3 regions of the Mesorhizobium sp. MC2-1-1 genome follow, and region 2 is predicted to be linked to each of the others. Evidence: predicted binding sites of a transcription regulator. Region 2 holds the regulator's gene; each other region holds the start of a gene.
What was found. The regulator PhoB, encoded in region 2, activates phosphate uptake and scavenging genes when phosphate is short. The targets are predictions, from matches to a motif close to TGTCATNNANCTGTCAT.

Region 1: a site for PhoB is predicted at 2,911-2,927, ahead of ACR64R_RS03425 (LTA synthase family protein). Genes of this name have one in related genera too.
Region 3: a site for PhoB is predicted at 5,774-5,790, ahead of ACR64R_RS20850 (alkaline phosphatase D family protein). Genes of this name have one in related genera too.

What each region holds. Positions count from the first base shown of each region.
Region 1 covers NZ_CP195205.1:727,535-735,142, reverse strand. The annotation lists gene fabF (beta-ketoacyl-ACP synthase II) at 1-477, opposite strand, end outside; gene ACR64R_RS03440 (acyl carrier protein) at 512-748, opposite strand; gene fabG (3-oxoacyl-[acyl-carrier-protein] reductase) at 964-1,701, opposite strand; gene fabD (ACP S-malonyltransferase) at 1,761-2,702, opposite strand; gene ACR64R_RS03425 (LTA synthase family protein) at 2,977-4,905, shown strand; gene rpsF (30S ribosomal protein S6) at 5,181-5,675, shown strand; gene rpsR (30S ribosomal protein S18) at 5,675-5,923, shown strand; gene rplI (50S ribosomal protein L9) at 6,141-6,725, shown strand; gene ACR64R_RS03405 (cyclopropane fatty acid synthase) at 6,964-7,608, shown strand, end outside.
Region 2 covers NZ_CP195205.1:3,961,065-3,968,672, forward strand. The annotation lists gene ACR64R_RS19600 (ATP-binding cassette domain-containing protein) at 1-695, opposite strand, end outside; gene ACR64R_RS19605 (sugar ABC transporter permease) at 772-2,124, opposite strand; gene xylF (D-xylose ABC transporter substrate-binding protein) at 2,356-3,396, opposite strand; gene ACR64R_RS19615 (ROK family protein) at 3,664-4,899, shown strand; gene phoB (phosphate regulon transcriptional regulator PhoB) at 4,930-5,619, opposite strand; gene phoU (phosphate signaling complex protein PhoU) at 5,637-6,344, opposite strand; gene pstB (phosphate ABC transporter ATP-binding protein PstB) at 6,365-7,168, opposite strand; gene pstA (phosphate ABC transporter permease PstA) at 7,165-7,608, opposite strand, start outside.
Region 3 covers NZ_CP195205.1:4,218,452-4,226,059, reverse strand. The annotation lists gene ACR64R_RS20875 (ABC transporter ATP-binding protein) at 1-1,306, opposite strand, end outside; gene ACR64R_RS20870 (BMP family protein) at 1,523-2,548, opposite strand; gene ACR64R_RS20865 (hypothetical protein) at 3,122-3,712, opposite strand; gene ACR64R_RS20860 (TetR/AcrR family transcriptional regulator) at 3,758-4,366, opposite strand; gene ACR64R_RS20855 (MFS transporter) at 4,445-5,728, shown strand; gene ACR64R_RS20850 (alkaline phosphatase D family protein) at 5,862-7,436, shown strand; gene ACR64R_RS20845 (hypothetical protein) at 7,481-7,608, opposite strand, start outside.

The DNA of each region.
Region 1 (7,608 bases), 2.7 Mb from region 2:
CAGGCCGTGGCGGATGGAGACCTGACCCGAGACCAGGTTGATGATCTGTCCAGGGATGAAGAACGGGCTGATGCGGCGTGGGCCGCGTTCCTTCAGGATCATCGCGTTTTCGGCAATGCCGTCGATGCCGCCGATGCCCGAGCCGATCAGGACACCGGTGGCACACTGGTCCTTATATGTCTCGGGCTTCCAGCCGGAATCGGCCAGCGCCTCGTCGGCGGCCGCGATGCCGTAAAGAATGAACTCGCCGATCTTGCGCAGTTCCTTGGGCTCGAGCACGGCCTCCGGATTGAAGGTGCCGTTCGAGCCGTCGCCGCGCGGGATGATGTGGGCGATCTTGCAGGCAAGATCGTCCACCTCGAACTCGGTGACGCTGCGGCAAGCGCTGCGGCCGGAGAGCAATTCCCGCCAGCTGTGCTCGAAGCCCATGCCAAACGGCGAAAGCAGGCCAAGGCCCGTGACGACGACACGCCTCATCGCAGGTCCTCCCCGGTGATGCCTGCGAAAGAACTCAGGCCGAGGCCTTGTCGATATACTTCACGGCATCGCCGACGGTGAGGATGGTCTCAGCGGCATCGTCCGGAATCTCGACGCCGAACTCTTCTTCGAACGCCATGACGAGTTCGACCGTGTCGAGGCTGTCCGCGCCCAGATCGTCGATGAAGCTGGCCTGCTCCGTCACCTTGTCGGCATCGACGCCCAGATGCTCGATGACGATCTTCTTGACGCGCTCTGCGGTGTCACTCATTTGGGGCAATCCTCGTCTTATGTTGTCTGTCTTCGTTAGCGGGCGGAATGCCGCTAATCAAGCTGAAAGATGGTCTTGCGGGCTACGCAAAGCGCAGGACCGGTTTTTGCCCGAACCGCCGGGTTGCGGGCCGCATTACACGAAAAATGGCGAGCGTCCAAGCCGAAATGGCTGTTTTCACAGCCGTCTGACGCCCCTTCCAATCATCGTCCCCGTCAGATCATCGCCATGCCGCCATTCACATGAATGGTCTGGCCGGTGACGTAAGCCGCCTCGTTGGAAGCGAGATAGGCGACAGCCGAGGCAACCTCGGCGCTGGTGCCCATGCGCCTTGTCGGGATCGCGGCCATGATCGTCTCTTTCTGCTTGTCGTTGAGCTTGTCGGTCATGGCCGATTCGATGAAGCCCGGGGCGACGCAATTGACGGTGATGTTGCGGGTTGCGATCTCCTGCGCCAGCGATTTGGAAAAGCCGATCATGCCGGCCTTGGAGGCGCAGTAATTGGTCTGGCCGGGATTGCCGGTGACGCCGACCACCGAGGTAATGTTGATGATGCGGCCGTGGCGGCGGCGCATCATCGGATGGGTCAGCTCGCGGGTCAGCCTGAACACGGCGGTCAGGTTCACCTCGATCACACTGTCCCAGTCGGCGTCCGACATGCGCACGAACAGGCCGTCCTTGGTGATGCCGGCATTGTTGACCAGGATATCGACGCCCTCGAGATCGGCTTCCGCCTTCTGTCCCAGCGCCTTGACCGCGTCGCGGTTCGTCAGGTCGGCCGGAAACAGTTTTACGCGCTCGCCCAATTCGCCCGCCAAAGCCTCCAGCTTCTCAACCCGGGTGCCGTGCAGGCCGACGATCGCGCCCTGGCTATGCAGCACCCTGGCGATCGCTTCGCCGATGCCTCCCGATGCTCCGGTGACGAGCGCCTTACGGCCGGTCAGTTCGAACATTGTTGTCTCCTGATCTAAGGGCGCACCCTTGGCACAGGTGCGGTCAAATCGCCAGCCTGTCAGGCGAGCGCGGCCAGCGCAGCCTCGACTTCCGCCGCCGTGCCGATGGCGCCGGTGGCGATGTCGCGGTTGATGCGGCGCGCCAGACCCGACAGCACCTTGCCGGCGCCGACCTCGTAGAGCGTCGCGACGCCGTTGGCGCCGAACCATTCCACCGTCTCGCGCCAGCGCACGCGGCCGGTCACCTGCTGGACCAGGCGGCGGGCGATTTCATCCGGATCGCTGGTCGGCGTCACCGTCACGTTGGAGACGACCGGCACTGCCGGCGAGGATTTCGCAACACCCGCCAGCGCCTCGCGCATGATGTCGGCCGCCGGCGCCATCAGCGCCGAATGGAAGGGGGCGGAAACCTGCAGCATCAGCGCCCGCTTGGCGCCTTTTTCGGTGCAGAGCTTCGCCGCCAGCTCGACCGCAGCCTTGGCGCCCGAAATCACCAGCTGGCCGCCGCCATTGTCGTTGGCGACCTGGCAGACGGAGCCGCTGGACGCTTCCGCGCAGGCCGCTTCGACATCGGCCTGCTCCAGTCCGATGATCGCCGCCATGGCGCCCTCGCCCGCGGGGACCGCCGCCTGCATGGCGTTACCGCGGGTCCTGAGCAGCCGCGCCGCGTCGCCGACAGAAACGAAGCCCGCCGCGGCAAGCGCGGAATATTCGCCCAGCGAATGACCCGCCACATAGGCTACCTTGTCCGTCAGAGAAAAACCGCGCGCCTCCAGCGCCCGCATGGCCGCCAGCGACACCGCCATCAGCGCCGGCTGGGCGTTGGCGGTCAGCGTCAGCGTCTCTTCCGGCCCTTCCCAGATGAGTTTCGACAGTTTTTCGCCGAGCGCGGCATCGACTTCCTCGAAGACGCGGCGCGCTTCCGGGAAGGCATCGGCAAGGTCCTTGCCCATGCCGACGGCCTGGCTGCCTTGCCCCGGAAAGGTGAATGCGACGGCCATTTTGGTCTCTCCAGCGCTGGTTTTGTCTGCCTCTGGCGCAAGGCGGACGGCCAAGTCAAGCCCGCGGGCGCCCCCACGATCCTCATTTCAGCTGGAAAAACCGGCTGCCTCCCTGTTCCAAAAGGCTTTTTGGCGATCACACCTGATGAAAACCGCTCACGTTTAGTTTGCTGGCTCTTCTTATTTCCGCCACAGGCGCTAGCTTCGCGTGACAGTTCGATGACAGAAGCGTGACGGGCGTGGAAGGCGTGTCGCGTGGGCCGGGGGATGTAACGTGGCAAGGATCAGGAACCGCGCGGCTAAGCGCGTGCCGCAGTTTTTAGAAGACGACCCGTCCACCGGCTACCTGCCGGGACGCGCCTGGCCGACTATACGCTACGGCCTGACCACGCTTCTCGTCTCCGCTCTTCTGGTATTCTCGATCGAATGGATCGTGCGCGGCGATTTGTTCGGCACGGTCGATTTCTTCTTGCAGCCGTTCAAGCCGGGCTGGACAACCATCATTGTCTTCGCCTTGATGCTGGTCGGGCTCGACGCGGTGCTCGGGCGCAGTCACCAGAGCCTGATGATCGTGGCGCCGCTGACGCTGGCGCTCGCCTTCGTCGGTCACCAGAAATCGCATTATCTCGGCGATCCGCTCTATCCGACGGACTTCCTGTTTGCCCGCCAGATCGTGGCGCTGTTGCCGCTTCTGGTGCGCGAGCGCCCATGGACAGCCGTCATGCTGGCTGTAGGCATCGTCGGCGGCCTGGCGCTGCTGGTCCATGGGTGGCGGACCTGGCGCCGGCGGGTGCCGATCCTCAGCCGCAAGGGCCGGCTGGCGCGGCTGGCGCTTGCCGTGCCGTTGCTCGCCTTCTTCGTCTCGATCATGGACTACGCCACCTTCTCGTGGACGCGCGACCGGCTGCAGATCATCCCGATCATGTGGGACCAGAAGGAAAACTACGCCTCCAACGGCTTCGCCCTGGCCTTCGCGATGAATGTGCCGATGGCACATGTCTCGGCGCCGCCCGGCTATACGGACAAGACGATGGACGCGATCCAGCGTCCCGACGTCGCCGCTTCGGTGCCCGACGAGAAGCCGGACATCGTGGTGGTGATGAGCGAATCCTTCTGGGATCCGACTCGATTGCCGGGGGTGACGATAAAGCCCGACCCGATCCCGACGGTGCGCGCCTTGCGCTCCGGCTCGATGTTCTCGCCCGAATTCGGCGGCATGACCGCCAATATCGAGTTCGAGGCGCTGACCGGCTTTTCCAACGCCTTCCTGCCGGCCGGCTCCATTCCCTACCAGCAATATGTGCGCTCCCCCACTCCGTCGCTGGCGACCTTCCTGAAGAGCGAGGGGTACCGGGCGCGCGCCATCCATCCCGGCACCAACTGGTTCTGGAACCGCGGCGCCGTCTATGCCGATTTCGGCTTCAGCGACTTCCGGTCCGAGGAAACGCTGCCGCCGATGGAAAAGCGCGGGCCGCTGGCTTCCGACGCGGCGATGACCGACGAGATCATCCGCGAGGCCGACGCCAGCGACGACCCGGTGTTCCTGTTCGCCGTCAGCCTGCAGAACCATGGACCCTACGAGCCCTACCGCTACTATAATCCGACGCATTCGGTCGACGCGCCGATCAGTTCCTGGGCGCGGGAATCGCTGCTTTCCTATGCCGAGGGCTCGGCCGACGCCGACCGCGGCCTGCAGCGGCTGATCGACTGGGCGAAGGCCCGCCAGCGGCCGACCATCGTCGCCTTCTTCGGCGACCACCTGCCGCCGCTCGGACCGGTCTATGTCGAGACTGGCTTCCTCAAGGACAATGTCGCGCCGCGCAAGGAGCCTAGCGCCGACGCCGCGCTCGAGCACCACAACACGCCTTTGGTCATCTGGTCGAACCGCTCCGGCCCGGTGGAGAATCTCGGCGCGGTGAGCCCGGCCTTTCTGCCCTACCATATCCTGACCAAGGCGGGCATCACCCACCCGTATTACACAGGCTTCCTCGGCGCGCTGCGCGAACACTACCGCGTTGTCGACCGCAACCTGCTCCTGTCGCCTTCGGGCGACGCGACGCCGGATTGGTCGCGGCAGAAGCAGATCGATCCGAAGATCAACGATTTCCGGCTGATCCAGTACGACATGATGTTCGGCAAGCGGCGCTCGGCGCCGGACTTCTTCCCCGAAACGGTGGACAAGCTCGTCGCGCACACGAGCTAGGCTCTTGCGAGGAGGCGGTGTCTTCCGGCCTTGCCTTCCCTCGAAATTGCTGTATAGACGCACGCAATCTGCCGGTCCTTGCTGGGGGCTGAACGGAGGGCCGTGGCCGTCAAAGGCGCCACGACACGAAGCCAGAAGCGCTTCCAGCCTCCCGTGTCTCCGCTCTCGACCGTCTCGCGATGCTCCTTTCTTCCCCGTGCTTTCGGGTCAGACAAGTTGCAGAGGCTTAGCCGCGAGGGCCGGTCCAGAGAAACGAAGAAAGGCAGAAAGACATAATGGCTCTTTACGAACATGTGTTTCTTGCCCGGCAGGACCTGTCGCAGCAGCAGGTTGACGCGCTTGTCGAACAGTACAAGGGCGTCATCACCGCGAATGGCGGCTCCGTCGGCCGGATCGAGAACTGGGGACTGAAGTCTCTCACCTACCGGGTCAAGAAGAACCGGAAGGCTTACTACACGCTGATGGACATCACCTGCCCGCCGGCCGCGCTCAACGAAATGGAGCGCCAGATGGGCCTGTCGGAAGACGTCCTTCGCTTCCTCACCGTCAAGGTCGACGCGCATGAGGAAGGCGCCTCGGCGATGATGCAGAAGCGCGAAGAGCGCTCCGAGCGCGGCAGCTTCGGCGACCGCGATCGTGGCGATCGCGGCCCGCGTTCCTTCGGCGACCGCGACCGCGGCGACCGTGGTCCGCGTTCGTTCGGCGACCGCGAAGGCGGCGATCGTGGCCCGCGCCGTCCGCGCGAAGGCTTTGAAGGGGGTGCAGAATAATGGTCGACATCAATCAGATCCCGACCCGGCGTCCTTTCCATCGCCGCCGCAAGACCTGCCCGTTCTCGGGCGCCAACGCTCCGAAGATCGACTACAAGGACGTGCGCCTCTTGCAGCGCTACATCTCCGAGCGCGGCAAGATCGTGCCCTCGCGCATCACCGCCGTCAGCCAGAAGAAGCAGCGCGAACTCGCCAAGGCGATCAAGCGCGCCCGCTTCCTCGGCCTGCTGCCCTACGTCGTCCGCTGAGGCCCGATGAAGTTCAAGCGGGCGGTTCGCCGCCCGCCTCCCCTCACGGCGACGGGCGCCGCGACGGTCTGAAGTCAAATCCCGAGTTGAGGCCAATTGCCTCTAACTGCCCAGACAGGCAGGACAGCGACAAGGCGGCAGCACCGCGCCAAGCTTCCTGACCTGTTCCAATTCAGCATCGATCGTCGATCGACGCGCAGACGAAAGGAACGAAACCATGGAAGTCATTCTCCTCGAGCGTATTTCCCGCCTCGGCCAGATGGGCGAGACCGTGAAGGTCAAGGACGGGTTCGCCCGCAATTTCCTGCTGCCGCAGGGCAAGGCGCTGCGCGCCAACGAAGCCAACAAGAAGAAGTTCGAAGGCCAGCGCGCCCAGCTCGAAGCCCGTAACCTCGAGCGCAAGTCGGAAGCCACGCAGGTCGCCGAGAAGCTCGACGGCAAGAGCTTCATCGTGGTGCGCTCGGCCGGCGAGACCGGCCAGCTCTACGGCTCGGTGTCGACCCGCGACATCGCCGAGCTGATCATCGCCGAAGGCTTCACCGTCAACCGGAACCAGATCGAGCTCAACCAGCCGATCAAGACCATCGGCCTGTCCAATGTGGTGATCGCGCTGCACCCGGAAGTCGAGGTCACGGTGACGCTCAACGTCGCCCGTTCGGCCGAAGAGGCGGAGCGCCAGGCCAAGGGCGAGACGCTGACCACCGCTGAAGCCATCTATGGCGACGACATCAACGACAACGCCCGGCCGGACAACTTCTTCGACCCGAACGCCGAGTTCGAAGACGGCGAAGAGAGCGCCTGATCCAAGGGCCCAGCAGGCTCCCGAAGCACCACTTCAGCTCTTATACGTCCAGGATTCTGGACCAACGCCCGGGTCTCAGACCCGGGCTTTTTTGTGCCAAACGGAACTTTCCGACACCCCATATCTTGTGCACATTACAGCGTGGCGCGTCGATTGGACGCGGGCGTCGCGCCGTGGCATCTTCGATCTGGCATTCCAGTCCGATTACCGGGTGATCCGACTGAGGGGACATTTGGTCATGAACATCCTGTTGAAACACGTTCTCGAACGCCTGGTGCGGGTCGGCGACCTCAAGGTGACCGGGCCGAAGGGCACGACGCACAAGTTCGGCGACGGCGGCGGCGAGCCGGTGCATATCCATATCAAGACAACGCATGCCGAGCGCGCCATCACCTTCGATCCGATGCTGGCGGTGCCCGAAGCCTACATGGACGGCGAGCTCGACGTGCTCGAGGGCGGCGTTCTGGGGCTGATGCGCATCGCGTTCCAGAACATGGGCGCGAGCGGCATCGACGTGACCTGGTCGAAGGCGATCGAGGGGCTGCGCCATGCCTTCCGGCGCCTGCAGCAGATCAACACCGCCTCGCGCTCGCGCCGCAACGTTCAGCGCCACTACGACCTGTCAGGCGAGCTCTACAAGCTCTTCCTCGACGACGACATGCAGTATTCCTGCGCCTATTTCGAGCAGCCTGACATGACGCTGGACGAAGCGCAGCTTGCCAAGAAGCGGCACATCGCCGCCAAGCTGCGGCTCAAGGCCGGCCAGACGGTGCTCGACATCGGCTCCGGCTGGGGCGGGTTGGGCCTCTATCTCGCCAAGGCCTTCGACGTCGACGTGCAGGGCGTCACGCTGTCGACCGAGCAGCATGGCGTCGCAACCGAC
Region 2 (7,608 bases):
GCGGTGCCGACCACCTGGCCGTTCTTCATCACGCAGACCCGATCGGCGAGGTCGAACACGTCATGGATGTCATGGCTGATCAGGAAGATGCCGATGCCTTCGGCCTTGAGCTGCTTGACCAGTTCGCCGACCTGGGCCGTTTCCTGCGGGCCGAGCGCCGCCGTCGGCTCGTCCATGATCAGGATGCGGGCGTTGAACAGGATCGCACGCGCGATCGCCACCGACTGCCGCTGCCCGCCCGACAGCTTGATCACCGGCTCCTTGAAACGTTGGAAGCGCGGATTGAGCCTGCCCATCACCTTGCGCGCCTCGGCTTCCATGGCCACGTCGTCGAGCGTGCCCCAGTTCGTCATCAGCTCGCGGCCGAGGAAGAGATTGGCGGCGGCATCGACATTGTCGGCCAGCGCCAGCGTCTGGTAGATCGTCTCGACGCCGTATTTCTTGGCGTCGCGCGGGTTGGAGATCGAAGCCTCCTCACCATTGATGAATATCTGGCCGCCGTCGCGCTTGTAGGCGCCGGAAAGGATCTTGATCAGCGTCGACTTGCCGGCGCCGTTGTGGCCGAGCAGCGCCATCACCTCGCCTGGGAAGAGATCGACGGAGGCGTCATCGACGGCGCGGATGCCGCCGAAGGCGATCGAGATGTTGCGCATGTCGACCAGCGGGACGCCGGCGGGAGCGGATTTTTCAGCCATGTTGGTTCTTCTCCCATGGTCCATCTTTCGGCACGATCTCGTCCCGAAAACCGGTTTCATCTTTTGGCAATCATTCTCAGACGCGCTTGCGATAGATGGTGTCGAGCCACACCGCGACGACCAGCACCGCGCCGACGACTATGCTTTGCAGCGGCGAATCGACGCCGAGCAGGACCATGCCGGACTGCAGCGACTGCATCAAAAGCGCGCCGAGCATGGCGCCGAGCACGGTGCCGGAGCCGCCGGCGAGCGAGGTGCCGCCGATGACGGCGGCCGCAATGACCAGCAGTTCGTCCAGCGTTCCCAGCACGTTGGTCGAGGAGTTCTGCCTGGCAGACGAGATCGCCGCCGCGATCGTCGCCAGCACGCCCATGATCATGAACACCTTCATGGTGATCCAACGCGTGTTGATGCCGGCGAGGTTGGCTGCTTCCGGATTGCCGCCGATGGCGAAGACATACCGGCCGAAACGCGTGCGCTTGGTGACGAAGGTCATGATCAGGCCGACGGCGACGGCCATCAGCACCGGAATGGCTATGCCATGCGCGATGAACAGCCCTCCTTCGGGCACGGTGATGTTGTTGGCGGCGGCGTAGCGGTTTACGATGCCGACCGGCCACGGATAGGAATTGGCGAGCCATACCGCCCCCAATATGATCGCGCAGGTGACCGTGGCGAGCAGGGTCTCGGCCCAGACCGGACGCAGCGGGAATCGGAAGCGCTTGCGCTGCACACGACCGTTGAAATGCATGAAGACCACCGCCAGGCAGGCGACGATGCCAACGGCCCAGCTCCATTTGGCGCCGATCGATCCGGCCGGCCCGCCGCCCATAAGCTGGAACGTGGCGTCGAGCGGCGCCACCGTCTGGCCGCTGGTGACCCACCAGGCCGCACCCCGCCATACCAGCAGGCCGCCCAGCGTCACGATGAAGGCCGGCACTTCGAGATAGGCGATGATGAAGCCTTGGAAGGCGCCGATGACGAGGCCGAGCGCCAGGCCGATCACCAGCGCCAGAATCCAAATCCAGGGGTTGCCCAATTCGAGCCCGACGAAGCGACCCAGGAAATGCACCTGGGCAAAACCCATGACCATGCCGATCAACCCTTCGGCTGATCCCACCGAAAGGTCGATGTTGCGCATGACGATGACAAGCACCATGCCGGAGGCCATGATCGCCACGGCAGAAGTCTGCACAGACAGGTTCCAGAGATTGCGTGGCGTCAGGAACGTGCGGCTGTCGAAATCGAGCGGATTGACGCCAAGGCGCAGGCTGGAGATCACATGCAGCCCGATCCAGATCAGGAGCAGCGCGCCGATCATGCCGAGCATGCGGGTGTCGAGTTCGGTCGCCTTCAGGAATCTGGCGACGGCGTTTAGTTCCGATGCACGCGCGGTATCCGCCTGGGGGGTAGACGTCGTGTCGGTCATGATTTCCTCCCGCCGGCTTGTCGTCTGGCGCGGATGCCGGAACCAAGCCTAGAAGCTATCCGCCAAGGGCGGAAACACAAATCTTTTGAGAGAACGCCTCGGGCTTGAAGCAATCCCGGGAAAAATGCGTAGCGGTTTTCCGTCCGGGATCGCGGAGACAAGGAACAGGAGCGGTTCATTGAACCGCTCCTGCCCGCGGCGCATGGATTTTGATCGAAAGTCGGCAGAGCGTCAGTTGCAGACCTTGACGCTGCCGGCGGCAACGCCCGCGCAGACCTCATCCTTCTTGATCCAGCCGGCGTCGATGACGACGTTCAGATTGTCCTTGGTGATCGCGATCGGGGTCAGGAACAGCGACTTGACCGTGTTGCCGCCCGGCGTCGTGAAGTCCTTGGCCCCGGCGATGTCGCCCATCTTCTTGCCGTCGGCGAGCTGCGATGCGATCTCGGCGGCGTTCTTGCCGAGCTCGCGCGCATCCTTCCACACCGACACGGTCTGCGTGCCGAGCGCGATGCGGTTAAGCGCCGCGTGGTCGCCGTCCTGGCCGGAGACCGGGACCGTGCCCGCCAGCCCTTGCGCCGTCAGCGCAGCGACGACGCCGCCGGCGGTGCCGTCATTGGCTGCCACGACCGCGTCGACCTTGTTGTCGTTGGCGGTCAGGAACTGCTCCATGTTCTTCTGCGCGTTGGCGGGCAGCCAGCCGTCGGTATAGGCCTCACCGACATTCTTGATCTTGCCGCTGTCGATGGCTTCCTTCAGCACTTCCATCGAGCCGGAGAACAGGAAATCCGCGTTCGGATCGGCGCCAGAGCCCTTGATGAAGACGTAATTGCCTTCCGGCTTCACCTTGAACACCTCGCGGGCCTGCATGCGGCCGACTTCCTTGTTGTCGAAGGTCAGGTAGAACACGTCCTTGTTCTCGATCAGGCGGTCATAGCCAACGACCGGAATGCCTTCGTCCAGGGCCTTCTGCACAGCCGGCCCGATAGCCGAGGCGTCCTGCGCCAGGATGATCAGCGCGTTGGCGCCTTGCGAGATCAGGCTTTCGACGTCGGTCAGCTGCTTGCCCGGGTTGGACTGCGCATCGGCCGAAATATACTTGTCGCCGGCGGCCTCGATGGCAGCCTTCATCGCCGCTTCGTCGGTCTTCCAGCGCTCTTCCTGGAAATTCGACCACGAGACGCCGATCACCTTGCCCTTCGCCTCGGCGACCGACGCCAGCGTCAGCGACATGGCAACGCCCGCCAGGATGGCGGCTGCGAATTTCTTCATGATATCCTCCCTGCGCCCTCGGCGGCGCGACCCAGACTGGTCCGAAGACCGGCAAAGAGGCTTTTTTTCGAGCCTCAAAAAAATAGTGGTGCAGCAAAACGGCCCTGTCAACCGGGATTCTGATGGCTTTTGATGTGTCCCGGGATTTTTTCGACATTCGCAATAAATAATGACATGGGCTTTGGCTTCTGCCACTATCCATAGCGTGTCGGCGACAGGCCAAGGCATCATCACAAGGCCGCGACGACCCGGGAGGACGTGCGAGAGATGTCGGTCGGAATCCGCCACGACGACTTGCGCCGGCGCAATCGCGCCATGGTGATTGCGGCCGTGCGTCGCGCCGGCCAGCCGTCCCGCACGGAGATTGCCGCCACCACCGGGCTCAGCCACTCGACCATTTCGGCGATCTCCGCCGATCTGATCCAGGAGGGCATTCTCGCGGAAAGCAAGGCCAGCGAGCCGACGGCTTTGCGACGCGGTCGGCCGCAGATCGGTCTCGCGCTCAACCCCGAAGCCGCCGCGGTGCTGACGGTGGTGCTGTCGCTCAACTTCCTCTCCGTCGCCGTCATCGACTATGCCGGCCAGGTCATCGCCGAGGAGCAGCGCCGACTCGACACGCTGACATTGCCGCGCGACGAACTGATCGGCGAATGCGTCGCCATCGTCAGGCGCCGGCTGGAGGATTCCGACCTCGATGTCGGCAGCGTCGCCCGCATTGCCATGGGCATTCAGGGCATCGCCGATTCCCAAGCGCGCGCCATGCTGTGGTCGCCGATCACGCCACTGACGGACATTCCCTTCGCCGACATACTGGAGGCGGAGTTCGGCATCCCGGCCACGATGGAAAACGATTGCAACATGATGGCGGTGGCGCTCCAATGGCGCGATCCCGAGCGCTATCGCGACAATTTCATCGCGATCCTGCTCTCACACGGTATCGGCATGGGCCTGGTGCTGAAGGGCGAGCTTTTCATGGGCACGCATTCCTCCGGCGGCGAGTTCGGCCACATGATCCACCGGCCGGGCGGGGCGCTTTGCCGCTGCGGCCGCCGCGGCTGCGTCGAGGCCTATGCCGGCAATTATGCGATCTGGCGCAGCGCCATGGGAATAAGCGAGGATGCAACGCCGACCGACGTCGGCGACGCCGACATGCGGGCGCTGGCGGCAAAGGCCCGGCAGGAGAACGGCTTGGAGCGCGAGGCCTATCGCCGCGCAGGCGAGGCGCTTGGCTTCGGTCTTGGCAGCCTGTTCGCCCTCATCGACCCGGCGCCCGTCGCGATGGTCGGCGTCAGCGCGGCCGCCTTCGACCTGATCGAGCCGGCGCTGAGGGAGGCGATCGCCCAGACCGCCGGCGGCCAGCACTCGAAATCGATCTCCTTCGACACCGAGCCGAACGAACTGCCACTGATCCGCGAAGGCTGCGCCATGCGCGCTCTGACCTTCGTCGACCAGGAGATTTTCGCGCCGGGCGTCCAGGCGAGAGCGGGCAAGCACGTTGCATAGTGGCGAGTGCAAGCGCCGAGATACGTATCCCTAGTCCTCCCGGATCGCGTAGCCCGCCCCACGGATGGTGCGGATGACATCCGGCATGCGGCCATTGTTGACGGCCTTGCGCAGGCGCCCGACATGGACGTCCACAGTGCGCTCGTCGATATAGATCGTCTCGCCCCAGACATTGTCGAGCAGCTGGCTGCGCGAGAACACGCGGCCGGGATGGCGCATCATGAATTCGAGCAGGCGGAACTCGGTCGGGCCGAGCCTGATCTCGCTCTTCTTGCGGTAAACGCGGTGCGATTCACGGTCGAGCACGATGTCGCCGACCTTGAGCACGCTGGACAGCACCTCCGGCTTGGCGCGGCGCAGCAATGCCTTGACGCGCGCCATGAACTCCGGCGTCGAGAACGGCTTGACCAGATAGTCGTCGGCGCCGGTGGACAGGCCGCGCACGCGGTCGCTTTCCTCGCCGCGAGCCGTCAGCATGATGATCGGCAGCCGCTCGGTCTCGGGCCGCATCCTGAGACGCCGGCAAAGCTCGATGCCGGAAACGGCCGGCACCATCCAGTCGAGCACGAGCAGGTCGGGAACGTTTTCCTGAAGGCGGATTTCGGCCTCGTCGCCGCGGGTGACCACTTCCACCTGGTAGCCCTCGGATTCGAGATTGTAGCGGAGCAGCACCCCCAGCGGCTCCTCGTCTTCCACCACCATGATTCGTGGCGCGATCATCGGGGTAACCTTTTCCGTCAGACAGCCGGCGCCGACATTGCCGTCTCGTCCTGCTTCGGACGGTTCGCGGGCAATTGCGTGCCGGTCAGCACATAATAGGCGTTCTCGGCGATGTTGGTCACATGGTCGCCGATACGCTCGAGATTCTTGGCGCAGAACAGAAGATGCGTGCAAGCGGTGATGTTGCGCGGGTCTTCCATCATGTAGGTCAAGAGCTCGCGGAAGACCGAGGTGTATTTGACGTCGATGCGTTCATCGTCGTTGCGCAGCTTGGCGAGCGCCGAGGCATCGCCGACCATGTATTCCTGGATCACGCCCTGGACCTGGATCAGCACCATCTGCGCCATGGAATCGATAGAATGCGTGAGATCGCGCGGCGCGGCGGCGACGCCGACCGAGCCGACGCGCTTGGCGATGTTCTTGGCAAGATCGCCGATGCGCTCGAGGTCGCCCGCCATGCGGATCGAGCCGACCACGTTGCGCAGGTCGTCCGCCATCGGCTGCCGCTTGGCGATCAGTGTGATGGCGCGGTCGTCGAGCTCGCGCTGGCGCGCGTCCATGATGGCGTCGTCGGAGACGACGCGCTGCGCCAGCGCATTGTCGCTTTCGAGCAGCGCCCGGGTCGAGCCGCCGACCATGGAGCCGGCGAGATCGCCCATGTCGTTGATGAGCCGGCTGATCTGCCTCAGATCCTCGTCGAAGGAGGCGACGGTATGTTCGGCCATGATGTTGTCCTCGTATGAACTCAGCCGAAGCGGCCGGTGATGTAGTCCTGCGTGCGCTTCTCGCGGGGCGAGGTGAAGATCTTCTCGGTCCGGTCGAACTCGACCAGTTCGCCGAGATACATGAACGCCGTCTGCCGCGACACGCGCGCCGCCTGCTGCATGTTGTGGGTGACGATGACGATCGTGTAATCGGCCTGCAATTCGTCGATCAGCTCTTCGATCTTGGCCGTCGACAGCGGATCCAGCGCCGAGGCCGGCTCGTCAAGCAGGATCACCTCGGGCTTCACCGCGACGGTGCGGGCGATGCACAGGCGCTGCTGCTGGCCGCCGGAGAGGCTGAGGCCGCTGGCGTTGAGCTTGTCCTTTACCTCGGTCCAGAGCGCGGCGCGCTTCAGCGCCTGTTCGACGCGATTGTCCATCTCGGCCTTGCTGATCTTCTCGTAGAGCCTGACGCCGAAGGCGATGTTCTCGTAGATCGACATCGGGAACGGCGTCGGCTTCTGGAACACCATGCCGATCTTCGTGCGCAGCAGATTCAGGTCCTGCGAGCGGTCGAGGATGTTCTTGCCGTCGAGCAGCACCTGGCCCTCGGCGGTCTGTTTCGGATAGAGCTCGTAGATGCGGTTCAGCACGCGCAGCAGCGTCGACTTCCCGCAGCCCGACGGGCCGATGAAGGCGGTCACGCTGCGCTCGGGCAGGGACAGGTTTATGTCCTTCAGCGCCTTCGACTGGCCATAGTAGAAGTTGAGGTTCTTGACCTCGATCTTGGCCTTCTCGACGATCGTGTCGGGTGTATTCAGGTCGGTGGACAACATCGGTTTCATCTGTCCTCTCTGCGTCCGGTCAGGCTGCGGGCGATGACGCTCAACCCGAGAACCGTCAGGGTTATTATGAGTGCGCCCGTCCAGGCCAGTTGCTGCCATTCCTCGTAAGGGCTGAGAGCGAACTGGAAGATGGTAACCGGCAGGCTGGCCATCGGGGCATTGAGATTGCTCGACCAGAACTGGTTGTTGAGCGCGGTGAAGAGAAGCGGCGCCGTCTCGCCGGAGATGCGAGCGATCGCCAGCAATATGCCGGTGACGATACCGGACAAGGCCGCGCGATAGGCGACGGAACGGATCACCACCCAGCGCGGCGCGCCGATGGCGGTCCCCGCCTCGCGCAGCGCGTTGGGCACGAGGTTGAGCATGTCCTCGGTGGTGCGCACCACGACGGGGATCACCAGGATGGACAATGCGACGGCGCCGGCGATCGCCGAGAAGTG
Region 3 (7,608 bases), 260 kb from region 2:
CGGCGCCGATGTCGAGGCCGCGCGTCGGCTGCGAGACGATCAGCACCTTGGGGTCGAAAGCGAGCTCGCGCGCCAGCAGCGCCTTCTGCAGGTTGCCGCCCGACAGCGCGCCGGCGCGCACCATCGGCCCGGGGCAGCGGATGTCATAGGCTTTGATCTGTTCCTCGGCAAAGGCGCGGATCGCGGCCGGATTGAGCAGCCCCTTGCGGCTGAAGGCCTCGGTGCCGATGCGCGGCAGCACCATCGAATCTGCCAAAGGCAGGTTGGTCACCAGGCCGGTCGTCATCCGGTCTTCCGGGATGCGGCCGAGGCCCAGCGCCTGCAGTTCCCTGGGAGAGAATTGTGCAACTGTTTTGCCGGCTATCGTCATCGTTCCGGCCCTGGGCGCCAGCATGCCGGAAATCACGTCGGCCAGCGCCCGCTGGCCATTGCCGGAGACGCCGGCGATGCCAAGGATCTCGCCGGACCGGACGAAGAGCGAGACATCGCGCAGCGGTGTGCCGGCATGGCCGGAGGTGGAAATGGCATCCAGCGTCAGCACGGAAGCGCCGGGCGTCGAAACCTCCCTGACCGGCGGCACGATCTCGTGGCCGCACATCAGTCTGGCCATCTCGGCCGAGGTCGTTTGCGCCGGATGATCGACGCGGCCGGCCACTTTGCCAAGGCGCAGGACGACGCAGCGATGGGTGAGCGCGCGCACTTCGTTGAGCTTATGCGAGATGAAGATGATGCCGAGCCCCTGGGCCGCCATCGAGCGCAAGGCGGCGAACAAGCCGTCGACCTCGCTCGGCGCCAGCACCGCCGTCGGCTCGTCGAGGATCAAGAGCTTCGCGCCGCGAAAGAGCGCCTTGATGATCTCGAGCCGCTGCTGCTCGCCGACCGACAGCGCCGAGACCGGCAGGTTCGGATCGAGGGTCAGCCCATACTGCCGGCTGATTTCGCCCAGGCGGGCAAGCCCGCCGGCGCGGTCGATCCGGCCGGACTTGCCGGGAATGCCGATCAGAAGGTTCTCGAGCACGGTCAGCCGGGGCGCGAGGTGAAAATGCTGGTGCACCATGCCGATGCCGGCGGCCAGCGCATCGGCTGAATTGTGGATCGCGACCGGCCTGCCCCCGACCAGGATCTCGCCGGCGTCCGGCGCATAGGCGCCGAACAGCACGTTCATCAGCGTCGTCTTGCCGGCGCCGTTCTCGCCCAGCAGGCCGAGGATCTCGCCGGGCGCGACGCTGAGGTCAACCGCCTCGTTCGCCTTGACGGCGCCGAAGATCTTGGTGATGCCGCGCATTTCGATGAGTGGGGCCGACAAGGGTGCTCCTTGAATTTCGATCCGGCCAACCGCGAAGGGCGGCGCTGCCGCCCTCTCGCCCGCCGGCCATCTCCCCATCGAGGGGGAGATCAGATGTCAACGCGGGTCCCCACCGTACAAAGGTCGAGCGCTGTCGACGGAACCGCCAATCTTCCCTCGAGGGAAGATGTCCGGGCAGGACAGAGAGGGTGGCCTCGCGCCACCCTCAACAAGGCGTCAATCCGAAACCGGCGTGTTCTCGTCGACGTCGACGCGGAAATTGCCTTCGAGGATCTCGGCTTTCTTCTTCTCGACGAGATCCTTCACTTCCGCCGGCAGCGTCTTGTCGAATTTATGGTAAGGCGCGAGATAGGAGCCGCCCTTGGCCATGCGCGAGAAATCGCCATAGTCCTGCGCCGTGAAGACACCGGCCTTGACCAGCTTGATCGCCTGCTCGACGGTCGGATACATATCCCACACCGGCCCGGTGATGACCGTGTCGGGCCCGAGGCTCGACTGGTCGGACATGTTGGAGATGGCAAGAATCTTCTTCTCGACCGCCGCCTCGATGACGCCGAAACGCTCGGCATAGATCACGTCGACGCCGGCATCGATCTGCGCCACTGCCGCTTCCTTTGCCTTGGGCGGATCGAAGAAGGAGCCGATGAAGGCGACCTTCTTCTTGACGTTGGGATTGACCTCCTTGGCGCCGGCGAAGAAGGCGTTGACCAGGCGGTTCACTTCCGGAATGCCCATCGCGGCGACCGCGCCCACGGTGCCCGACTTCGACATCTTGCCGGCGATCATGCCGGAGAGATAAGCGGGCTCGTGGATCCAGTTGTCGAAGACGCCGAAATTGGGTTCGGCGGGCCCAGCACCCGAGCCGAACAGCCACGCCGTCTTCGGGAATTGCTTGGCCGTGCGGCGCGATTCACGCTCGGCGGCGAAGGCGTCGCCCAGCACCAGCTGGTAGCCGCCCTGCGCGTATTCGCGCATCACGCGGCTGAAGTCGGCGGTCTGGACCTTTTCCGACCATTTATATTCGATGCCCAGTTCCTTCTCGGCCTTTTGCAGCGCGACATGGATCTGGTTGTCCCACGGTTCCTCGATCGGGGTGGCGAAGATCGCCGCCACCTTCAGCTTCTTGTCCTTGGCGAAAGCCGCGCCGGGCAGCACGGTGGCCGCGAGACCGAGCGCGCCGAGTTCCAGCACGCTGCGCCGCGACAGGCCCGTGCGTTGCGTTCTTCTACGTTCGTTTTCCATTGAAGTTCCCCTCTGCTCGACGGCCGTGTCGAGCCGGCCGTTCAAAAGATGTCAGACGCCTGAGACTATGGAACGGCGTCCAACTTTTGTCCATATGGTCAAATTTGATCCGGCGGTCCCGGGCCGCGATTGTCTCCTTCGTCATTTGATGGCGAAGCAAGGAGCGGGGCGGGCGCCTCTTCCCACGCTCCATCCCGGCGAATGACCTCATCGCCGGCGCCGGCTCGAAAATCGCCCGACCGCTCTGTTCGCGCCGAAACTCCTAGCGCTGACCCGCGGCCTTTGCGGCAGGTCCTCCCGCAGCTCCGTCTCGGCGGCGCTGCTCGAACTGCCGGGCGACGACGGCTGGAAACGCTCGATGCGAGGCCGCCGGCGCAGCCAAATCGTGACGCTGTTCTCCGCCGCCGATCCGCCGCTGCCGGCAGGGCAGGCCGAAAGGTTGGCCGTGATCGTGCCGCAGTTGATGCGCATCCCCTGACATTGATCAGCGAAAAACGGCTGCGCGACGGCGTACTGGAGGATTGCGGCGGATGCTTAGCCGGCATCTGGAGACGGGCGAGGGCAGCCCCGCGGCTAGTTGTCCACCCGGCCGAAGGGCGGAACGTCGCCGATGACTTCGCGCTGGTCCTTGCCGCAGGCGAAGGTCTTCGCTTTTTCGTCGGCGAGCTTGCGGGCCTGGTCGTTGGCCTGCGGGTTGCCGGTGGCCAAGACCAGGCCGACGGTGCAGCCCTGATGCTCTTCCGGCTGCGCGACCTTGGCGACGACCAGCACGTCGGTCGATTTCTTTTCGTCCTCTGGGTTGCTGACCGAGCGGCGATGTATGGCGGCAAAGGGGGCGGCGATGTCGCCATTGGTCTCGATCCGCCATTCCACCTTCGGGCCGGAGCCGTTGAAGGCGGTGAAGCTCTCCCAGACAGCGGTCATGTCGTCGGAGGGGAAGCCATAATAGACGGATTCGCGCGCGTCGTCGTAGCCGATCAGCACCGGGTAGCCGCGATAGCCGGAGCAGACGAGGCTCGCCCAGTCGCCGTCGCCTTGCGCAGCCTGCGCATAGGTCACGCAGTCCTTCTTCCAGTCGAGATCGGTGTAGGCGCTGGAGATGTCGCCGGCCTTGGCTGCCTGGCAGAATCCGGCGAGGACAAGCGGGAGAAGAAGGGCACGCATGACGGACAACTCCGTTTCGAGTTGTCGAAAGGGTATCGCCAATCGCTATTTCTTCAAGCTGGCCTCAATGAGCAGGTCGGCGTTGCGGGCGACTGCCGCGGCCGGCCCGCCCAAACCAAAGAGCTGACCGCTGATATAGGCTCCCTCGATGAGAAGCAGCAGCCCGTCGCCCAGCGTGTCGGAATCGGCGGCCCCCATCGCTGCCGCCATGGCGCGCAAACGCCGGCGCAGTTCCTGCTTGTTGCTCTCACTGACGATGCGGGCCGGGTGGCCGCGCTCCGGATATTCCACCGCCGCGTTGGTCATGCCGCAACCGCGATAATCCGGCCTCTGCGTGCGTTTGCCGACACGGGTCAGGAAAGCGATGATCTGTGCGCGCGGATCGCCGGGATGCGCCGCGACGGTCTCGTCGAAGCGCTCCCAGAACTCCAGATCGTATTTGCGCAGGTAGGAAGCTGCGAGCTCGTCCTTCGACGGGAAGCTGCGGTAAAGGCTCGGCTTGGTGACCCCCGCGCGCCTGACGATTTCGTCAACACCGATCGCCCGTATGCCCTCGCGATAAAAGAGGTCGCGCGCCACATCCAGGATCTTATCCGCCGCCTTGGGAACAGCGGCCACGTTCAACGACGCTTCAATTTTATTGTCCGATGGCATGCAAACAACTCGCTTGACAATGTTACTGACCGGTACGTATGTATGGCGCCGTTCCATTGCAACGTACCGGTCAGTAACATGATAGCCCAGTCTCGCCCGTTTGGCCAGCGCTACGCATTCGTCGTCGTTGCCGTCATTTTCCTCTGCCTGCTGATCGCCGCCGGCCTTCGCTCGGCACCATCGGTGATGATGGTTCCGCTGGAAGAAAGCTTCGGCTGGCGCCGCGACGTGACCTCCTGGGCCGCTAGTATCGGCATCCTGCTCTACGGGCTGACCGGGCCGTTCGCGGCGGCGCTGATGGAGCGTATCGGGCTGCGCCGCACGCTGCTCGGATCGCTGCTGGTGATGTCGGGATCGACGGCGCTCAGCCTGTTCATGACCGAGCCCTGGCATCTTTTCCTCACCTGGGGCGTGCTTTCCGGCATCGGCTCGGGCGCGGTGGCGAGCGTGCTCGGCGCCACCATCGTCAACCGCTGGTTCAAGACCAATCGCGGCCTGATGATGGGGTTGATGTCGGCCTCCAGCGCCACCGGCATGCTGGTGTTCCTGCCGGTGATCGCCTCGCTGGCGCAAAGCGGCGGCTGGAAGCCGGTGGCGATTGCCGTGGCGCTTGCCACTGCCGCGCTGATCCCGTTCGTCTTACTGCTGGTGCCGGAGCGTCCCGCCTCGATAGGCCAGGTGCGCTACGGCGCCGATGCCGACGACGTGCCGCCGGTATCGCCGGCCTCTCAAGGCAATTTCCTGGCGCATACGCTGAACACGTTGCGCCGCGCCGCCGGCACAAGGGTGTTCTGGTATCTCTTCGCCACCTTCTTCGTCTGCGGCTTCACCACCAACGGCCTCGTCGGCACGCATCTCATCGCCTTCTGCGGCGACATGGGCATCGGCGAGGTGCAAGCTGCCGGACTGCTGTCGATGATGGGCATCTTCGACCTGATCGGCACTACGCTGTCCGGCTGGCTCACCGACCGTTTCGATCCGCGCAAGCTGCTCGGCGTCTATTACGCCGTGCGCGGCCTGTCGCTGATCTACCTGCCCTATTCCGGCTTCTCGGCGACCAGCCTGATCATCTTCGCCGTGCTCTACGGGCTCGACTGGATTGCTACCGTGCCGCCGACGCTCAGGCTCGCCAACGAGGCCTTCGGCGACCGCAGCGGGCCGATCGTGTTCGGCTGGATCGTCGCCGGCCACCAGGTGGGCGCGGCAGCGGCGGCAGCCTTCGGCGGCACGATGCGCGAGCTGCAGGGCAATTACGAGCTGGCGTTCCTGATCGCCGGCATGACGGGCATTGCGGCGGCGTGCATCTCGCTCTTGATCAACACGAGCAGGCCGGCCTTCGAGCCGGAGCCGCAGGCGGCTTAAGGCGCGCCTTCCGCTTCTCCCAAGAGGGGAGAAGGGGAGGTGCACTGTTATCAAAACTTCATGGTTCCGAGATGCGCCTGAAACATTGAGGCGAGAGCTTGGCGGTCCCGTTCAACGCCACCCGGAGACAGCCATGAACAAGCTTTCCCTCACCCGCCGCGCTTTCGTCACCTCGGCCAGCGCCTTCGGCCTTGTCGGCGCCTCCGGACTGGCAATGCCTTATTATTCCCGCGCCAGCCAGCGCCCGGCCTTCACGCATGGCGTCCAATCCGGCGACGTCGACGCCACCTCCGGCATGGTGTGGACCCGCACCGACCGCCCGGCACGCGTGATGTATGAAGTGTCGACGACCGAGAGCTTCGCCAACGCCACGCGGCTTGCGCCGCTCGATACTTCGCCCGCCAGCGACTATACGGTGAAGCGGCTGCTCACCGACCTCGCCTCCGACCAGGATATCTTCTACCGCATGGTGGCGGCCGACCTGTCAGACATCAACGCCGTCTCCGAGCCGATCGTCGGCCGCTTCCGCACCGCGCCGTCCTCGAAGCGCGACGTGCGCTTCGCCTGGTCGGGCGACACCGCCGGCCAGGGCTGGGGCATCGACGAGACCGGCATGAAGACCTATTCGACCATCGCCAAGCACACGCCCGACTTCTTCCTGCACTCAGGCGACACGATCTATGCCGACGGCGCCATGAAGGACGAGGTCGACCTGCCCGGCGGCGGCAAGTGGAAGAACGTCGTCATGATCGACGGCAAGCGCAAGGTCGCCGAGACGCTGGACGAGTACCGCGACCAGTGGAAATACAACATGATGGACAAGCACGTGCTTGGCCTCTCCGCCATCTGCCCGACCTTCTACCAGTGGGACGACCACGAGGTGCTGAACAACTGGTCGGATTCGAAGGACCTCACCGCCGACAACCGCTACACGGAGAAATCCATCCACGTGCTGGCGGCCAGGGCCGCGCGCGCCTTCCACGAAATGACGACCATCCGTTACGAGCCGTCGGAGCCGGGCCGTGTCTACCGCAAGATCTCGCATGGCCCGCTGCTCGACGTGTTCTTCCTCGACATGCGCTCCTATCGCGGCCCCAATGGGCCCAATCTGGATGAAGCGCTGACGCCGAAGGCGCGCATGATCGGCGAGGAGCAGTCCAAGTGGCTGAAGCGCGAGCTGGCGAATTCCAAGGCGACCTGGAAGATCATCGCCGCCGACATGCCGCTCAGCCTCGTCGTCTGGGACGACGCGGCGAAGAAGGTCGGCTTCGAGGCCGTTAGCAATAACGACAATGGCGCGCCGAAGGGCCGGGAGCTCGAATTTGCCGACGTGCTGCGTTTCATCAAGAATGCCGGCATCACCAACACGTTGTGGCTCACCGCCGACGTCCACTACACCGCAGCGCATTACTACAACCCCGACAAGGCGAAGTTCCAGGATTTCAATCCATTCTGGGAGTTCGTCTCCGGCCCGATCCATGCCGGCACCTTCGGCCCCAATGAGCTCGACATGACGTTCGGTCCGGAGCTGAAGTTCATCAAGGCGCCGACCGCAGAGCAGGGCCAGAACCTGCCGCCGTCGGCTGGCCTGCAGTTCTTTGGGCTGGTCGATATCTCCGGTGCCACGGAACAGCTTACCGTGCGCTTGATGGACCGCGACGACAACGAGCTCTTCAAGGTCACGCTCGACCCGGTGCGGTCGGCCTAAAGGCTTTTCTCTAGGAAAGACGGCGACCGCGCATGGCGCGGTCGTTAATCCGGATAACAGGCCCGGGGAATGTTCGGCCAGACCGCGGTGTCGCAGTTGGCGTCCTTCTGGCGCTGCTTGAAGGCGGCGCTGACCGGGCCGGTGACGATCGGGTCGACGCCGTCGGGAGCGT